2 linked regions of the Immundisolibacter sp. genome follow. The protein of the gene in region 2 interacts with the protein of the main gene of each other region in a pairwise test. Links are inferred from orthologs where the notes say so. Each region holds a gene or a part of one and is shown on either strand. Other genes may lie near its edges. The genes, in order: secD and pheT.

Region 1 (8,794 bases), on a different replicon or contig from region 2:
GCGGCCTGACCGCGTATCAAATCAACCAGCGCCTGGTTCCCGCCGGAGCCAGGCGCTTTTTTGTTTGTTCGTTTCGAGGATTGCCCGATGTCCCTGATTCGCCCGTTTCGTGGTCTGCGCCCGGCTCCCGGACGCGCCAGCCAGATCATCGCCCCACCCTACGACGTGATGAACACGGCCGAGGCGCGCGCCATGGTCGAGGGCCGGCCGCTGAGTTTCCTGCACGTGTCGCGGCCGGAAGTGGACCTGCCTGCGGACACCGATCCCTACGCCGATGCCGTCTACGCCAAGGGCGCCGAAAACCTGCGGCGCATGATCGCCGACGGCGTGCTGCGCCAGGACGACGCGCCCTGCTACTACGCCTACCGGCTGGTGATGGACGGGCGCGCGCAGCTCGGCCTGGTGCTGGCGGCCTCGGTCAAGGCCTACGACGAGAACCGCATCCGCCGCCACGAGTTCACCCGCCCGGACAAGGAAAACGACCGCGTGCGGCACATCGACACCAGCAACGCGCAGACCGGGCCGGTGTTCCTGGTGCATCGCGCCACGGCGGCGCTGGACGGCGTGCTGGCTCGGGCCAGCCAGGGTGAGCCGGCGGCCGACGTGGTGGCCGATGGCGGCGTGCGCCACACGCTGTGGGTGATCGATGCCGCCGCCGACATCGCCGCCATCAGCGCGGCGGTCGAGGCGCTCGGCGTGCTGTACATCGCCGACGGCCACCACCGCAGCGCCGCCGCCTCGCGCGTGGCCGCCCAGCGCGGCGGACCGGCGGATGCCGAGCACTGGTACTTCCTGGCCGTCAGCTTTCCGCACGACCAGGTGAAGATTCTGGACTACAACCGCCTGCTGACCGACCTGAACGGTCTGGACGAGGCCGCCTTCAAGGCGCGCGTAGCCGAGCATTTCCAGATCGAACCGGTCACCGGCGAGGCGCGCCCGTTGGCTGCCAACACATTCGGCATGTACCTCGGCGGCCAGTGGTACCGGCTCACGTTGAAACCTGGCCGGGTGCCGGCCGATCCGGTGGGCCGGCTCGACGTGAGCCTGCTGCACCAGTACCTGATCGAGCCGATTCTTGGCGTCAGCGACCCACGCCGCGACAAGCGCATCGATTTCGTCGGCGGCATCCGCGGCCTGGGTGAACTGCAGCGCCGGGTGGACAGCGGCGAGATGGCGGTGGCCTTCGCCCTGTATCCGACCTCGCTCGAAGACCTGATGGCGGTGGCCGACGCCGGCCAGGTGATGCCGCCCAAATCGACCTGGTTCGAACCGAAACTGGCCGACGGCATGGTCAGCCATTTGCTGGACTGAGCCCGCAGCCGAGCCCGCTTCGCAGACTCTCTGCGGCTCGGGAACTTCCCTGGCGGCAGGCCGTGCCTAGCGCCGCCGCCAGGCGGTCCCCGACGGGCCGTCCTCCAGCACGATGCCGGCCGCGTCCAGTTGCGCGCGGATGGCATCCGCCCGCGCGAAATCGCGCGCCTTGCGGGCGTCGATGCGGGCCTGCACCAAGGCGTCGATTTCCGCATCCGACGGGCCTTCGGTACCAACGGTGCCCTTCAGAAATGCCTGCGCATCGTCCTGCAGCAGACCGAGCACGCCGCCCAGGTGGCGCAAGGTCGCGGCCAGGCGGGCCACCGCCGCCGGCTCCTGCGCGCGGTTCAGATCGCGCACCAGCTCGAACAGCACCGCGATGGCGCCGGGCGTGTTGAAGTCGTCCTGCATGGCGGCATCGAAGCGCGCCACATAGTCAGGATCAGGTTCCGCGCCCGTGGCGGCACCGGCCTTGGCCAGCGCCAGGTAGCAGCGGGTCAGGCCCTCGCGGGCGGCATCGAGCGCGGCATCGGAGTAGTTCAGCGCGCTGCGGTAGTGGCTGGCGAGCAGGAAAAAGCGCAGCACTTCCGGCTGGTAGCGGGCCAGCACCTCGCGGATGGTGAAGAAGTTGCCGAGCGACTTCGACATTTTCTCGTCGTCGATGCGCACGAAGCCGTTGTGCATCCATATGTCGACATAGCGCTCGCCGGTGGCCGCCTCGGACTGGGCGATCTCGTTCTCGTGGTGCGGAAAGATCAGGTCGTGCCCGCCGCCGTGGATGTCGAAATGGGCACCCAGACAGGCCGTGGACATGGCCGAGCACTCGATGTGCCAGCCCGGCCGGCCGGCGCCCCACGGGGAGGGCCAGGCCGGCTCGCCCGGTTTGGCGGCCTTCCACAGGGCAAAGTCGAGCGGATCGGCCTTGGCCTCGTTGATCTCCACCCGCGCGCCGGCCCGCAGATCCTCCATGACGCGGTGCGACAACTGCCCGTAGCGGTCGAAGCTCTGCACGGCGTAGTAGACGTCGCCGTTGTCCGCCCGGTAGGCGTGGCCGCCCTGGATCAGCATCTCGATCATGCGCACGATGTCGCCGATGTGCTCGCTAGCGCGCGGCTCCTGATCCGGCGGCAGCACGCCCAGCCGCGCCAGATCCTCGTGCATGGCGGCGATGTAGCGCTCGGTCAGGGCCGTGGTGGACTCGTTGTTCTCGGCCGCGCGGCGGATGATCTTGTCGTCGATGTCCGTGATGTTGCGCACATAGTGAACCGTCAAGCCCAGGTGGCGCAGGTAGCGCACCACCATGTCGAACACCACGAACACCCGCGCGTGACCCACGTGGCAGTAGTCGTACACCGTGGCGCCGCACACGTACATGCGCACCGTGCCGGGAACCAGGGGGCGCAGCGGCTGCTTGTCGCCGGTGAGGGTGTTGTGAATCAGCATGCGTGGGCCGGGTCGGAAAAACGGGCGCGGAATGATACCGCGTGGCCTGCGCGGACCCGCCGGGACGCCGCCCGCCCCATGCTAGAGTAGCCACCCCGTTTTACCTCTCCCGCTGCGCGCCATGCCGTTACGCCTGCTCCTGTCCCTGGTGCTTGGCCTGCTGCCGCTGGCCGCTCCTGCCAAGGAAGCCACTGCCATGCCGGTCAATGTCTTGCTCGAAACCAACCTCGGCGCCATCACCCTGGAGCTGTACCCGGACAAGGCGCCCAAGACGGTGGCCAATTTCACCGACTACGTGCGCGCCGGACACTACAACGGCACCGTGTTCCACCGCGTGATCCCGAATTTCATGGCCCAGGGCGGCGGCTTCACGGCTGATTTGCAGCAAAAGCCCACCAACGCGCCGATCACGAACGAGGCCGACAACGGCCTGCAGAACCTGCGCGGCACCATCGCCATGGCGCGCACCGGCGAGCCGCACTCGGCCAGCGCGCAGTTCTTCATCAACGTGGCCGACAACGCGTTCCTGAACTTCACCGCGCCGACCCGCCAGGGCTGGGGCTACGCCGTGTTCGGCAAGGTCACCGCCGGCATGGACGTGGTGGATGCGATGGTCGCCCTGCCGACCGGCGCTGCCGGGCCGTTCGGCTCGGACGTGCCCAAACAGGCCGTCGTGATCGAATCGGCGCGAGTGCTCGACGCCGCCGAATAACGGCGGGCAACGCGGCTGCCGATGCTGCGCATCTTCATCGCCGACCTGCACCTGCGTGCGGACGCGCTGGATCAGGCGCGCTTCGTCGATTTCCTGCAGGGCTTCGGCGCGCACAGCGAGCTGTACGTGCTGGGCGATCTGTTCGACCTCTGGCTGGGCGACGATCTGGACCTGCCGCGCTACCGGCCCGTCATCGGCGCACTGCGTGCCTATGACGAGCGCGGCGGCGTGGCGCGCATCATGGTCGGCAATCACGACTTTCTGATCGGCGATGCGTTTTTTGCCCAAACGCGCGCCCGCCCCTTGCCCGACCCGACCGTCATCGAACACGCCGGCCAACGCCTGCTGCTGACCCACGGCGACGCGCTGTGTCTGGCCGACGTGGACTACCAGGCGTTTCGGAAGCGCATTCGCCAGCCGGCGTTCGTGGCGCAGTTTCTGGCCCAACCGGCCGAACAGCGCATCGCCATCGCGCGCGAATTCCAGGACGGCAGCCGCACCGCGACCGCCAGCAAACCGGCGGCGATGATGGATGTGGATGCCGATGCCGCCAATGCGGCCCTGATCGATGCGGGAGCCGGCCTGCTGCTGCATGGCCACACACACCGACCCGGCGTGCACCGATTGCCGGCTGGCCGGCGGGTGGTGCTCGGTCCGTGGTTCGAGAAAGAAAGCGCCCTGATCTGGCCGGCCGATGGCGCGCCGCAGCCGCTCAACATGGGCTGTAACGCGACCGACATCGTCGGCTGAACCAGGCCCGTAGAGGGAATCGGCGCCCTGCCGCGTGACCCACACTCCGGTGCGCAGCTTCGCTGCCCCCTGATTCGTGCGGGAACCTCATCGCCCGGTATGGCCGGGCTCCTGCATCATCCGCGATGCAAACCCGCCTCAGGGCGTCTGCGCGCCTTCCTTGACCGGCGCGATCATGTCGCGCGCCGACAGACCGGTCGGCAGCAGCGACCAGCTGGCCACGTAAATGGTCGAGTAGGCGCCCGCCAGCACGCCGATCAGCATCGCCAGCGAGAAGCTGTGGATGGCATCGCCGCCGAACAGCACCAGCGGCAGCAGCGCCAGCACCACGGTGGCGGTGGTGGCGATGGTGCGCGTCATGGTCTCGTTGACCGAGCGGTTGATGACCTCGCGCGTGCTGGCCTTGCGCATGCGCGGGAAGTTCTCGCGGATGCGGTCATAGATGACCACCGTGTCGTTGATGGAGTAACCGATCACGGTCAGCACCGCCGCCACCACAGTCAGGTCGAATTCCAGCCCGACCAGCGCGCAGAAGCCGACCGTGATGATGGCATCGTGCGCCAGCGACACGACGGCGCCGATGGCGAAGCGGTACTCGAAGCGGAACGCCACGTAGGCGCCGATGGCCAGGATGGCGTACAGCAATGCCAGCGCGGCGTTGGTGACCAGCTCATCGCCGACCTGCGGCCCCACGAACTCCACCCGCTGCAGGGTGATGTTCTGACCGCCGCTGCCGAGCGCCTCCAGCACGCGTGTGCTCAGCTCGCCCGTGGAGCCGGCCACACCCGCCGGAATGCGCACCAGTACCTCGCTGCGGGTGCCGAAATACTGCACCACTGCGCCTTCCAGGCCGTGGCCGGCCAGCGCCGCCTGCACCTGCGCCAGTTCCACCGGCGCCGGGTACTGCACCTCGACCAGCGTGCCACCGGTGAAGTCGATGCCGAAATTCAGGCCCCGTACGGCCAGCGCCAACACCGACACCAGCACCAGCACGCCGGACAGCGTCAGCATGACCGGCGCATAGCGCATGAAGTCGACTTTGAAAGCTTGCTGTGCCATTGGCCTAGCCCCGCGCGGCTGCTGCCGCGCGGCGAGCGCGCGGCTGGATGAGGTTGACCATGGCACGCGTCACGAACACCGCCGTGAACACCGTGGTGACGATGCCGATCGACAGCGTGACGGCGAAGCCCTTGACCGGACCGGTGCCGAAAATGAACAGCAGCAGGCCGGCCAGCAACGTGGTGACGTTGGCATCCAGGATGGTGCCGAAGGCCCGCTCGTAGCCGGCCGCGATGCTGGCCTGCGGCGAGTTGCCGTTGCGCCGTTCCTCGCGGACGCGCTCGTTGATCAGGACGTTGGCGTCCACCGCCATGCCCAGCGTCAGCACGATGCCGGCGATGCCCGGCAGGGTCAGCGTGGCCTGCAGCAGCGACATGATGGCCAGGATCAGCAGCAGGTTGCCGACCAGGGCGAGGTTGGCAATCATGCCCAACGTGCGGTAGCGGATGGCCATGAACAGCACTACCAGCAGCAGCGCCGCCAGCACCGCGCGCACGCCCTTGTCGATGTTCTCCTTGCCCAGGCTCGGGCCGATGGTGCGCTCCTCGACGATGGCCAGCGGCGCCGCCAGGGAACCTGCGCGCAGCAGCAGCGCCAGGTCGCGCGCCTCGCGGGCGTTGTTCATGCCGGTGATCTGGAAACGCCGGCCGAGGCGATCCTGGATAACCGGCGCCGTGATGACTTCTTCGGTGCGGCGGCTTCGGCGCTCCAGCTTGCCGTCCGCGCCGCGCACGGTGTCGGTCGTGTTCTCGATGAACACCACCGCCAGCCGGCGGCCGATGTTCTCGCCGGTGACGCGCTCGAAGATGCCGGCGCCGCGACCGTCGAGGGACACGTGCACGACCGCCCCGCCGCTTTGCTGGTCGAAGCCCGAGGCGGCGTCGGTGATGTACTCGCCGGTCAGGATGGCCCGGTCCTTGATCAGGATCTGCCCGCCGGCGCGCAGCGGATACAAACGCGAACCAGGCGGCACGCGCCCGGCCAGCGCGCCGGCCAGGTCATGCTCCTCGTCCACCAGCTTGAATTCCAGCGTGGCGGTGGCGCCCAGCACTTCCTTGGCACGGGCCGTGTCCTGCACGCCCGGCAGCTGGACGATGATGCGGCTGTCACCCTGCTGCTGCACGATCGGCTCGGCCACGCCCAGCTCATTGACGCGGTTGCGCAGCGTGGTGATGTTCTGCTGCAGCGCCAGGCGGCGCACCTCGCTGCGGTAGGGATCGCCGAGACGCCCGATCAGGCGCTGGCCGTCGTCGGCCGCCGTGTCGACCACCAGCTCCGGATGTGTGCGGGCGATCAGCGCCTGCGCCTTGCCGACGTCCTCGGCCGAGCGCAGGCGCAGCTCGACGCCACTGGTTTCGCCTTCGGCCACGCGGCGCACCCACTCGTAACGCAGCTTTTCCTCGCGCAGCAGCTGGCGCAGGTCATCGACCAGTCGCTCCTCGGCCGCGCGCACCGCAGAGGCGGTGTCGACTTCCATCAGGAAATGCACGCCACCGCGCAGGTCCAGACCCAGGAACATCGGCTGCGCACCGATGCGCGACAGCCACGGCGGCGCCGCCGGCACCAGGTTCAGGGCCACCGTGTAGTCCTGACCCAGGGCGTCGCGCACGGCGTCCTGTGCTTTCAGCTGCTGGTCGGTGTCGACAAAACGCAGCGTGACGCCATCGGCGGACGGCGTCAGCGACTTGGGCGAAACACCAACGGCCTTGAGCGCAGCCGTGATTTTTTCGGTCGTGACGGCATCCACCGCCCGCCCACGCTGGCCGGAAATCTGCAGCGCCGGATCGGTGCCGTACCAGTTCGGCAAGGCATACAGGGCGCCCACGGCCAACACCAGGGCGATCAGCAGATTGGCCCACCAGGGGTAGCGGTTCATCGCTGAGGCTCAGATGGACTTCAGCGTCCCTTTGGGCAGCAACTGGCCAACAGCGCCTTTTTGCACCTTGACCTCGACGCCGTCGGCAATCTCGACCGCCAGATACTGCTCGGTGACACGCGCCACGCGCCCGGCCAGGCCGCCGGCCACCACCACCTCGTCGCCGACCTTGATCTCGGCGATCATCTTGCGGTGCTCCTTCTGCCGCTTCATCTGCGGCCGGATCATCATGAAATAGAACACCACGAACAGGGCCAGCACGAAGAACATGCTCTCGAAGCCCGGCGGCGCACCGGCACCGGCAGCAGCCGCGGGCGCCGGCTCGGCAAAGGCGTTCTGGATGAACATCGACATGCGGTTGTTCCTGCAACAGCGGAGCGTTTGCCGCCCCCACAAAAAGGCGCCGGATTATGCCACAGGGGGTATGGGCAACCCCTGGCGGGTATAGAAGTCGGTCACGAAGGCGGCCAGCGTGCCGGACGCAATGGCCTGCCGCAGGCCGGCCATCAGGGTCTGGTAGTAATGCAGGTTGTGCAGCGTGTTCAAACGCATCCCCAGCAACTCGCCGGCCTGGTCCAGATGCCGCAGGTAGGCGCGGCTGTGATGCTGGCAGGTGTAGCAGGCGCAGCCCTCCTGCAGCGGACGGGTGTCGTCGCGGTAGCGGGCGTTGCGCAGGCGCAGCACGCCGCTGTCGGTGAACAGATAGGCGTGGCGGGCGTGGCGGGTCGGCATCACGCAGTCGAACATGTCCACGCCGCGGCGCACGGCCTCGACGATGTCCTGCGGCGTGCCGACGCCCATCAGGTAGCGCGGCTGGCCCGCTGGCAGGCGCGGGCCGAGGAAATCGAGCACCCGCAGCATGTCCTCGCGCGGCTCGCCCACCGACAGGCCGCCGATGGCGTAGCCGTCGAAGCCGATCTGCTGCAGGCCGGCCAGCGAGGCGGCGCGCAAGTCCTCGTAAACGCCGCCCTGGACGATGCCGAACAGGGCTGCCGGATGATCGCCGTGCGCGACCCGGCTGCGCGCCGCCCAGCGCAGGGACAGCTGCATCGACCGCTGCGCGGTAGCGTGATCGGCCGGGTAGGGCGTGCATTCGTCGAAGATCATCACCACGTCGCTACCCAGGCCGTGCTGCACGGCAATCGCCTCCTCCGGCCCCAGGAAGACGCGGCTGCCGTCCACCGGCGAGCGAAACCACACCCCCTGTTCGCTGATCTTGCGCAGCGTCTTGAGGCTGTAGACCTGAAAGCCGCCGGAGTCGGTCAGGATCGGCCCCGGCCAGGCCATGAACCCGTGCAGGCTGCCGTGCCGGCGCACGATGTCCACGCCCGGGCGCAGCATCAGATGAAAGGTGTTGCCAAGCAGGATCTGCGCGCCGGCGCCGGCCACTTCCTGCGCCGTCAGGGATTTGACCGTGCCCTGCGTGCCGACCGGCATGAAGGCCGGCGTGTCCACCACACCGCGCGCGAAATTGAGCCGGCCGCGGCGGGCCGCGCCGTCCGTGGCCAGCAGTTCAAAGCTCAGGGGCATGCTGTCGGCTCCACGGGCCGTTCCACGAACATCGCGTCGCCGTAGCTGAAAAAGCGGTATTCCTGCTGCACGGCATGTCGGTAGGCGGCCATCACCGGCGCATAACCACCGAA
Region 2 (8,899 bases):
CCCACCGGTGAACGATTCGACCATGCTTGCTCCGTATAGCACGGACGTTGAGACCCCGCCCGCTTCGGCAAGTTGCGCCGCGTAGACGTAACCCAGATTCGACATCGCCTGCAGCAATCCGAGCGACCACAGCGCCGTGAAAATGCCAAGACGGTGCGTCGCCACGCCGCCGAGGACGCCCCCGGCAACGGACAGTAACAGACCAACGTTGACGGAAATGAGGCCTATTTCACTGGCCCGAAAGCCGGCATCCACCCAGAACGGCTTGACCATGAATCCCATGGCCGCATCGCCCAGCTTGAAGGTCAGCGCGAACGCCAGCACGGCGAGCATATAGGGCCGCGCCAGCAGCGCCGCAAACGGCGCCGTCACCGGGCCGGATCCGGCGCGCACCGGTTGCAGCGCGGCCAGTCCCAGCAAGCCCGCCGCCAGCACCGCCAACGCCACCTCAGCCCGCCCGCTGATCCACCCCATCTGCCGCCCGGCCAGCCAGGCCAGCACCAGCAACACCGACAGCCCGGCCAGAGCCACGCGCGGCTGGCGCGCCATTGCACGCAAGTCTGCCAAGCGCGGCGGCGGCCCGACACGCGGGGCTTCCATCGGCGCCGCGCGGCACACCAGGGCCAGCACGACCAGCAGACCGGCGGCCGCCAACTGGGTGCCGGCCCAGCCGATGCGGTCGCTGAGCATCAAAAGCCCGCCGGCCGCCAGCATGCCGACCCTGTACAACGCGATGCGCACACCGTTGGCAAGACCGAGCTCCGCGCGCGGCACTTTCTCGACCGTGTAGCCGTCGATGGCGATGTCGTTGGTGGCCGACAGCGCGGCGAACACGCCCAGCACCAGCCACATCTGCGGCTGCCCTGGGTCCATGCCCACCAGGGCGGCCATACACAGCGCCATCAGCAGATTGGCGGCCTGCATCCAGCGCCGATGATGGCGCCAGGCGTCCACCGCGGGCGCCCACAGGAACTTGAACGTCCAGGCCAGGCCAAGCAGGCCAAGCACGCCGATCTGGCGCAGATCCACCCCATGCTGGCGGAAGTACACCGGCAACAGGTCCAGAAAGATGCCCAGCGGCAGACCCTGCGCGAAATACAGCACGCCCACCCAGAACAGGCGCGAGCGCAGCGGCGAGACGGTGTTCATTGGACGCTATCCAACGGCGCCATCGTTTCGCTCCTCCGCATCGGCCAGCTGCGGGCTGAACCAGGACAGCGCCTCGTGCAAACCGACCACGCCGCCGACGATGATCAGCGCCGGGCCGGGCAAGCCCTGAGCGGCCGTGGCCAGCTCGCCCAGCGGCGCGGTGACGACCTGCTGGCGCAGCGTGGTGCCCTCGGCCACCACGGCCGCCGGCGTGGCGGCATCCTTGCCGTGCGCGATCAGCGCCGCGCAGATCTCGGCCAGCGCGCCAAGACCCATGTAGATCACGAGGGTGCCGCCCAGCGCCACCAGCTGCGGCCAGGGCAGGTCCACACTGCCGTCCTTGAGGTGGCCGGTCACGAACACGCACAGCTGCGCATGGTCGCGGTGCGTCAGCGGAATGCCGGCGTAGGCGGCGCAGCCACTGGCTGCCGTCACGCCGGGCACCACCTGAAACGGAATGCCCTCGGCCGCCAGGGTGGCGATTTCCTCCCCGCCACGCCCGAACAGGAACGGGTCGCCGCCCTTGAGGCGCAGCACCCGCTTGCCCTCGCGCGCCAGGCGCACCAGCAACGCGTTGATGTCCCCCTGCGGCAGCGTGTGCTGGCTGGCGCGCTTGCCGGCGTCGATGCGCTCGGCCTCGCGCCGCGCCATGTCCAGGATTTCCGGCGCCACCAGGCGGTCATGGACCACCACGTCGGCCTGCTGCAGCAGACGCAGGGCCCGAAAGGTCAGCAGGTCCGGATCGCCGGGACCGGCACCGACCAGATACACCTCGCCTACCCCGCCGGCCGCGCCGCGTTCGAGCAGGTGATCCAGCAATTGCCGGGCACGCCGATCCTGGCCGGACAGCGCCAGTTCCGCCACCGGGCCTTGCAGGGTTTCGTCCCAGAAGCGGCGACGGGCGACCGGATCGGCAATCCGCTCGCGGACTTTGCCACGGACGCTGCCGGCCAGCTCGGCCAAGCGGCCGTAGGCGGCCGGGATCAGGGTTTCCAGCCGCGCCCGCAGCAGGCGCGTCAGCACCGGTGCCCGGCCGCCGGAACTGACGGCCGCGATCACCGGCGAGCGATCCACCACCGCCGGCATGATGAAACTGCACAGTGCCGGCGTGTCCACCACGTTGACCGGCAGGCCGCGCGCGCTGGCCAATGCCGCCACCTGGGCATTGACCTGCGCATCGTCGGTGGCGGCGATGACCAGCGTCATGCCGTCGAGGTCGACCTCCGCAAACGGCCGCTCGCGAAGTTCCACCGCGCCAGCCATGGCCCGCAGCTCGGGCGTGAAGTGCGGCGCCACCACCACGCCGCGCGCGCCGGCCCGCAGCAGCAGCGCCAGCTTGCGCGCCGCCACCGGGCCGCCGCCCACCACCAGGCACGGCCGGCCCCGCACATCCAGAAAAATCGGCAAATAATCCATGGGCTCAGTGTGCTCGCAGCTCCGCGCGGTGCCCTGCAGGACGATCGGGCAAACGTGGACGGCGCCGGCTGGCGTAGGGCTGGCGAAAAAGGCTTCTGTATAGTGCGGCGCGACCCGCCGATAGGCTTTCGAGGAGGATGGTCATGAATCTGGAACTGGCAGGAAAAGTCGTCATCGTCACCGGCGCCAGCCAGGGCATCGGCCTGGCCACGGCGCTGAGTTTTGCGGGCGAAGGCGCCCGGCTGCTGCTGGCGGCGCGCGGCGCGGATGGTCTCACGGCCGCTGCCGCAGCGGCCACGGCCGCCGGTGCGCCGCAGGTGCAAACCGTCACCTGCGACGTCACGGTGGACACCGACGTCGACGCCCTGATGGCAACTGCCCGGCAACACTTCGGACGCGTCGACGTGCTGGTCAACAACGCCGCCGGCAAACTGCCGGCCGGCGACTTTGCCGACATCAGCAACGAGGCCTGGCTGGCCGGCTGGAACCAGAAGCTGCAGTGCCACATTCGCGCCTGCCGGGCCGTCTACCCGATCATGTGCGAGCAGAAAAGCGGCGTCATCGTGAACGTGCTGGGCACCGCCGCGCGCAACCCCAAGGCCTCCTACATGCCGGTGGGCATCAGCAACGCGGCGCTGTTCAACTTCACCAAGAGCTTTGCCGACCTGTGCGCGCCGCAGGGCATCCGGGTGGTCGGCGTGGCGCCGGCGGGCGTGACCACCGACCGCTGGACGCGCCTGATCAATGCCCGCGCGCCTGCCGAAGGCAAGACGCCCGAGCAACTGCAGGCGGAAATCGACGCCGCGCTGCCACTGGGCCGCATGGCCTACCCGCAGGACGTGGCCGACGCCATCTGCTTCGCCGCCTCGGCGCGGGCGGCCTATATCTGCGGCAGCGTCATCACCGTGGACGGCAACAGCACGCAGGGCGTGTATTTGTAGCGTCGCGGCCGCCTGCGCCGGAGCATGGAGGGCGCGGCCATTGATGCAATTCAACCGGCGGTGCCACCGCGCGCGGCAGGCACCCAGTCATCAGCCGGTTAGTCAACGTTGCCCTGTCGATCAGCCGCCCGATGGCCGTGGCAGCACCGCGGCCGGGTCGATCGGCGTGCCGCGGTAACGGATCTCGAAATGCAGCACGCCGCGCCCATCGCCGGGGCTGCCCATGCTGGCGATGGTCTGACCGCCGCTGACAGTGCTGCCCTCGGCCACGGCGATTTTCTGCAAGTGACCGTAGGCGCTCAGGTAATCCTCGTTGTGTTTGACGATGAGCAGGTTGCCGTACTGGCGCAGGCCGTTGCCGGCGTAGACAACAGTGCCGGCGGCCGCGGCGCGAACCGGCTGGCCGATCTGGCCGGCGATGTCCAGTCCCTTGTTGCCGCCGTGGGCGGCCACGTATCCACGCAGCGTGGTGCCGGCCGTCGGCCAGGTCCAGCCGCCGGCCGGCGCGATCGGCGGGGCCGCAGGAGCACCGCCCGCACCGGGCAGGTGCAGGCGTTGGCCGGGATAGATCGTGTAGGGCGACCGGATGCCGTTCAGGCGCGCCAATGCCTGGTAATCGATGCCATAGCGGCGGCCGATGATCGCCAGCGTCTCGCCCCGCTGGACGACATGTTCGCCACTTGGCAGCGAGGCGCTTGCATGCGACGACGCGGTTGGCGAAACCGCCGGCGGGCGGCCGGATCGACCGGCGCAGCCGGCCAGGATCAGCGCAATGACCAGCGCCAGCAGCACGCGCGCCGCTTGGCCGCCCAGCGCAGGGCGCAAGGCAGCCTGCGGGGCCTCGCCGGGCGCCTCAGCCCCGGCCGCGCCGCAGCGGCACGAAATGCGCAGCACCCAGGCGTTCCTCGTGCAGGCCGGTGGCGGTTCGGGTGAAGCGGCGCAGAACCTGCTCGCGCGAACCCACCGGCGCGATGAGCCGTCCGTCCTGGGCCAGCTGTTCGAACAGCTGCGGCGCCAGCGTAGCCGCCGCGGCGGTGATCAGGATGCCGTCGTACGGACCTTTGCCCGGCAGGCCCTGACTGCCGTCGCCGACCACCAGGGCCACGTTGCGCACGCGAAGGTCGCGCAGCACGCGCCGGGCCTGGGCGGCCAGGGCGCCGATACGCTCGATGCTGACCACCTCCGGCACCAGTGCCGCCAGCACGGCGGTCTGGTAGCCCGAGCCAGTGCCGATTTCGAGCACCCGGCGCAGCGATGGCCCCTGCAGCAGGGCGCTGGTCATCTGCGCCACGGTGAGCGGCTGGGAAATGGTCTGGCCGTGGCCGATGGGCAGCGACACGTTGTCGTAGGCACGGCTGGCGAGGGCTTCCTCCACGAACAGATGCCGCGGGATCTGACGCATCACATCCAGCACCCGCGCATCCAGCGGCGACAGCTGCGCCAGGGTCTCGACCAGCCGGTCACGCGTGCGCTGCGAGGTCATGCCGATGCCGGCGGCCTGCTGGCCGGAACCGGAATCGGCACGGAACGGGTTGCTCATCGGCTTGGAGATGTACCGGCGCGGCAGCAAAACGGGGCAATCTCCGGCCGGAAATTGCCCCGTGCAGAATTGGTCGGGACGAGAGGATTTGAACCTCCGACCACTTGACCCCCAGTCAAGTGCGCTACCAGGCTGCGCCACGCCCCGAGAAATCGATGTGATGCGACGGCCCGCATCAGGTCTTCAGTATCGCCAGAACCTCTTCCAGTTCCTGCCGCATCTGGCGCACCAGCTGCGCCGTGCGGTCCGCATCCTGGCGGCCTGCCTCCCCGCCCAGGCGCTGGCGGGCGCCGCTGATGGTGAAGCCCTGTTCGTACAGCAGGCTGCGAATCTGGCGGATCAGAATCACGTCCTGACGCTGATAGTAGCGCCGGTTGCCGGTGCGCTTGGCCGGCGTCAGCTCCGGGAATTCCTGTTCCCAGTAGCGCAGCACGTGGGGCCGCACGCCGCACAGTTCGCTGACCTCGCCGATACCGAAATAGCGCTTGCCCGGTATCGGCGGCAACTGGTCATTCTGCGACGGTTCCAGCATAGGTATCGACGCGACGCTTCAGCTGTTGACCGGGCTTGAAAGTTACCACACGGCGCGCGGTGATAGGAATTTCCTGGCCGGTCTTGGGGTTGCGACCCGGGCGCTGGCGCTTCTGGCGCAAGGTGAAATTGCCAAAGCCGGACAGTTTCACGCCCTCGCCACGGGCCAGCGCCGCGCGCATGTGCTCGAAGAAGGACTCCACGATCTGGCGCGCCTCGCGTTTGTTGACGCCCAGCTCGCTGCACAGCAGCTGGCTCATCTCGGCCTTGGTCAGGGTGCTGTTCATGTTCAGTCTCGCAGGTGCGCCCGGTGGGCCTCGGCGAGCGCCCGCAGCAGGCGGGCGATCAGCGGCTCCACATCGGCGTCAGTCAGGGTGCGCTCGGTGGCAGACAGGGTAATGCCAAGCGCGACGCTCTTGTAGCCGTCCGGCACGCCCTGACCCTGGTATACGTCAAAGATCAGCAGCTCCTGCACCGGCGCCTGCGCGCAGGCGGCGCGTGCCGTGGCCAGGATATCGGCGGCAGCCACGTCGTTCGGCAGCACGATGGCCAGGTCGCGGCGCACGGCCGGGAAACGCGACACTTCTGCGTAGGCGGGCACGCGCCCGGCGGTCAGTGCCGCCAGCTCGATCTCGAACAGCAGCGGCGAATCGATTTTCAGTTCCGCCTCGAGAGCCGGGTGCAGGCGCCCCAGCCAGCCGACCGGCTGGCCTGCGCGCAGCAGGCGGGCGCTCTGGCCGGGATGCAGCGCCGGATGTTCGGCCGGCTCGAAGCTGAACCGGTCGGCGCAGCCGGTGATGGCCAGCAGCGCCTCGACGTCGGCCTTCAGGTCGAAAAAATCCACCGGCTGCGCCGGGATCGACCATTGTTCGGGACTGCGCGGGCCGGCGATCAATCCGGCCAGCTGCGCGTCCTGACGCAGTCCGCTGCCGTCGTCCACAAACCGCAGTCCGGTTTCGAACAACCGCACCCGCGCCGCCTGGCGGTTGGCGTTGTGCGCATAGGCCGCCAGCAGGCCGGGCCACAGGCTGGTGCGCATCACGGCCAGTTCGGCAGACAGCGGGTTGGCCAGCGCCAGGGGCTGGTTTTGCGGGTCGATCAGGGCTTGCAGGGTCTGGTCGACGAAACTGTACGTGATGGCTTCCTGATAACCGCGATCGACCAGGGCCAGGGCCAGCCGCTGGCGGGAGACGCGGTCGTCGTCGGCGGCCGGGAAATTGCCGCGCGGTGCCGGGCGGATACTGGGCAGGTTCTCGTAGCCGTGAACGCGCGCCAGCTCCTCGATCAGGTCTTCCTCGCAGCCAAGATCGAAGCGCCGGCTGGGGGGGCGTGCCTGCCAGACGCCGGTTGATTCCAACGTGACATCGATATCGAGCCGCTGCAGGATGGCTTCGATCTCGTCAGACGGCAGCGACGTGCCCAGTACGTGCTCGACCCGCGTCTGACGCAGCCGGATGGACGGCGTGGCCGGCAGCTCGGCCTCGGCGCAGGCTTCCACGATCGGCCCCGGCTGGCCGCCGCACAGGTCCAGCAGCAGCCGCGTGGCCCGTTCGATGGCCAGTCGTTGCAGCTGCGGGTCCACGCCGCGTTCGAAACGCTGCGAAGCGTCGGTTTGCAGCCCCAGCGCCCGCGCCCGTCCGGCGATGGCGCGCGGCGCAAAAAAGGCGCTTTCGAGCAGCACGTTGCGCGTGGCGTCGCCCACAGCCGAGTCCGCCCCGCCCATGATGCCGGCTGCAGCCAACGGCCCGGTGTCGTCGCAGATCAACAACAGCTCGGCACCGACCTCGATGTCCTGCTCGTTGAGCAGCCGCAGCCGCTCACCGGGCCGCCCGTGGCGCACCACGATGTCGCCGCTGAGGCGCTCCAGGTCAAACGCGTGCAGCGGCTGGCCCAGTTCCAGCAGCACGTAGTTGGTGATGTCCACCACCGGCCCGAGGCTACGCAGGCCAGCCCGGCGCAGGCGTTCCTGCAGCCACAGCGGGGTACTCGCCTGCGGGTCGATGTTCTCGACCACGCGGCACAGGTAGCGCGGGCAGCCCTGCGGCGCCTCCAGTCGCACGCCGAAGCGACGCGGGCTGACCGGCGCAACGGCGGCGATGTCGGGCGGCGACAACGGGGTCTGCGTGAGCGCGGCAAGTTCCCGGGCGAGGCCCGACAGGCTCAGGCAGTCGCCGCGGTTGGGCGTCAGTTCGACCTCGATGATGCGGTCGTCGAGCTGCAGGTAGTCGGCAAGCGGCTGGCCGACCGGCGCGTCGGCCGGCAGTTCGAGCAGGCCGGCCTGGCCTTCTCCGAGCCCGAGTTCGCGCGCCGAGCACAACATGCCCTCGGAGGTTTCGCCGCGAATCTTGCTCTTTTTGATGTGCAGGCCACCCGGCAAGCGGGCGCCGACCCTGGCCAAAGGCACGCGCAGATCCGGCCGCGCATTGGGTGCACCACAGACGATATTGAGCAGCGCCTCGCCGGGAATCGCTTCCACCTCGCACAGGCGCAGGCGGTCGGCGTCCGGATGCGGGCGGGTGGTCACGATGCGTGCCACCACGACATTCTCCAGCGCCTCGGCCACCGGCTCGATGCTGCCGACCTCGATACCCGCCATGGTCAGGCGCTGGGCAATGCCGGCCGTGTCGAGCGGCGGATTGCACCACTCACGCAGCCAGGTTTCGCTGACTTTCATCCGCGCGCGGCCTAGTTGAACTGGCGCAGGAAGCGCAGGTCGTTGTCGAAGAACAGCCGCAGATCGCCGATCCGGTACTGCAGCATGGCCAGGCGCTCCACGCCCATGCCGAACGCGAAGCCGGTGTAGCGCTGCGGATCGACATTGACGTTGCGCAGCACGTTCGGATGCACCATGCCGCAGCCGAGCACCTCCAGCCAGCCAGTGTGCTTGCACACGCGGCAGCCGGCGCCGTCGCAGATGACGCAGCCGATGTCGGCTTCCGCCGACGGCTCGGTGAACGGGAAAAACGACGGCCGAAAGCGGATCGGCAAGTCCTCGCGGTCGAAAAACCGGCGCAGGAACTCGATCAGCACGCCCTTGAGGTGCGCAAAGCTCACGCCCTCGTCGACCATCAGCCCTTCCACCTGGTGGAACATCGGCGTGTGGGTGAGGTCCGAATCGCGCCGGTAGACGCGGCCGGGGGCGATCAGTTGCACCGGCGGCCTGCTGCGTTCCATGACGCGAATCTGCACCGGCGAGGTGTGCGTGCGCAGCAGCAGACCGGACGGCAGGTAGAAGGTGTCGTGCATGGCCCGCGCCGGATGGTCGGCCGGGATGTTCAGGGCGCCGAAGTTGTGGAAATCGTCCTCGATCTCCGGGCCTTCC

Evidence for each region.
Region 1: the proteins of pheT (region 2) and secD interact in binary tests that used the Escherichia coli proteins (3 or more experiments, as listed by UniProt). The link is inferred for Immundisolibacter sp. from one-to-one orthologs.

What each region holds. Positions count from the first base shown.
Region 1 is NZ_JACIZD010000001.1:41,397-50,190, forward strand. What follows is about bases 4,716-7,683. They hold secD (protein translocase subunit SecD), read right to left. Parts: upstream 7,152-7,683; coding sequence 5,280-7,151; downstream 4,716-5,279. Other genes in these bases: secF (protein translocase subunit SecF), read right to left, coding at 4,716-5,275; yajC (preprotein translocase subunit YajC), read right to left, coding at 7,161-7,499; tgt (tRNA guanosine(34) transglycosylase Tgt), read right to left, coding at 7,560-7,683. In the rest of the region: protease HtpX, read left to right, coding at 1-9; H5U26_RS00195 (DUF1015 family protein), read left to right, coding at 88-1,311; cysS (cysteine--tRNA ligase), read right to left, coding at 1,378-2,754; H5U26_RS00205 (peptidylprolyl isomerase), read left to right, coding at 2,951-3,466; H5U26_RS00210 (UDP-2,3-diacylglucosamine diphosphatase), read left to right, coding at 3,488-4,216; more of secF, read right to left, coding at 4,355-4,715; more of tgt, read right to left, coding at 7,684-8,675; tRNA preQ1(34) S-adenosylmethionine ribosyltransferase-isomerase QueA, read right to left, coding at 8,672-8,794. UniProt on the Escherichia coli protein: Part of the Sec protein translocase complex. Interacts with the SecYEG preprotein conducting channel. SecDF uses the proton motive force (PMF) to complete protein translocation after the ATP-dependent function of SecA.
Region 2 is NZ_JACIZD010000002.1:394,296-403,194, forward strand. What follows is about bases 5,560-8,632. They hold pheT (phenylalanine--tRNA ligase subunit beta), read right to left. Parts: upstream 8,252-8,632; coding sequence 5,867-8,251; downstream 5,560-5,866. Other genes in these bases: H5U26_RS05705 (MerR family transcriptional regulator), read right to left, coding at 5,560-5,578; H5U26_RS05710 (integration host factor subunit alpha), read right to left, coding at 5,560-5,864; pheS (phenylalanine--tRNA ligase subunit alpha), read right to left, coding at 8,263-8,632. Outside these bases: H5U26_RS05675 (MFS transporter), read right to left, coding at 1-1,149; siroheme synthase CysG, read right to left, coding at 1,156-2,565; H5U26_RS05685 (SDR family oxidoreductase), read left to right, coding at 2,709-3,506; H5U26_RS05690 (peptidoglycan DD-metalloendopeptidase family protein), read right to left, coding at 3,627-4,400; H5U26_RS05695 (protein-L-isoaspartate(D-aspartate) O-methyltransferase), read right to left, coding at 4,360-5,046; more of H5U26_RS05705, read right to left, coding at 5,222-5,559; more of H5U26_RS05710, read right to left, coding at 5,556-5,559; more of pheS, read right to left, coding at 8,633-8,899.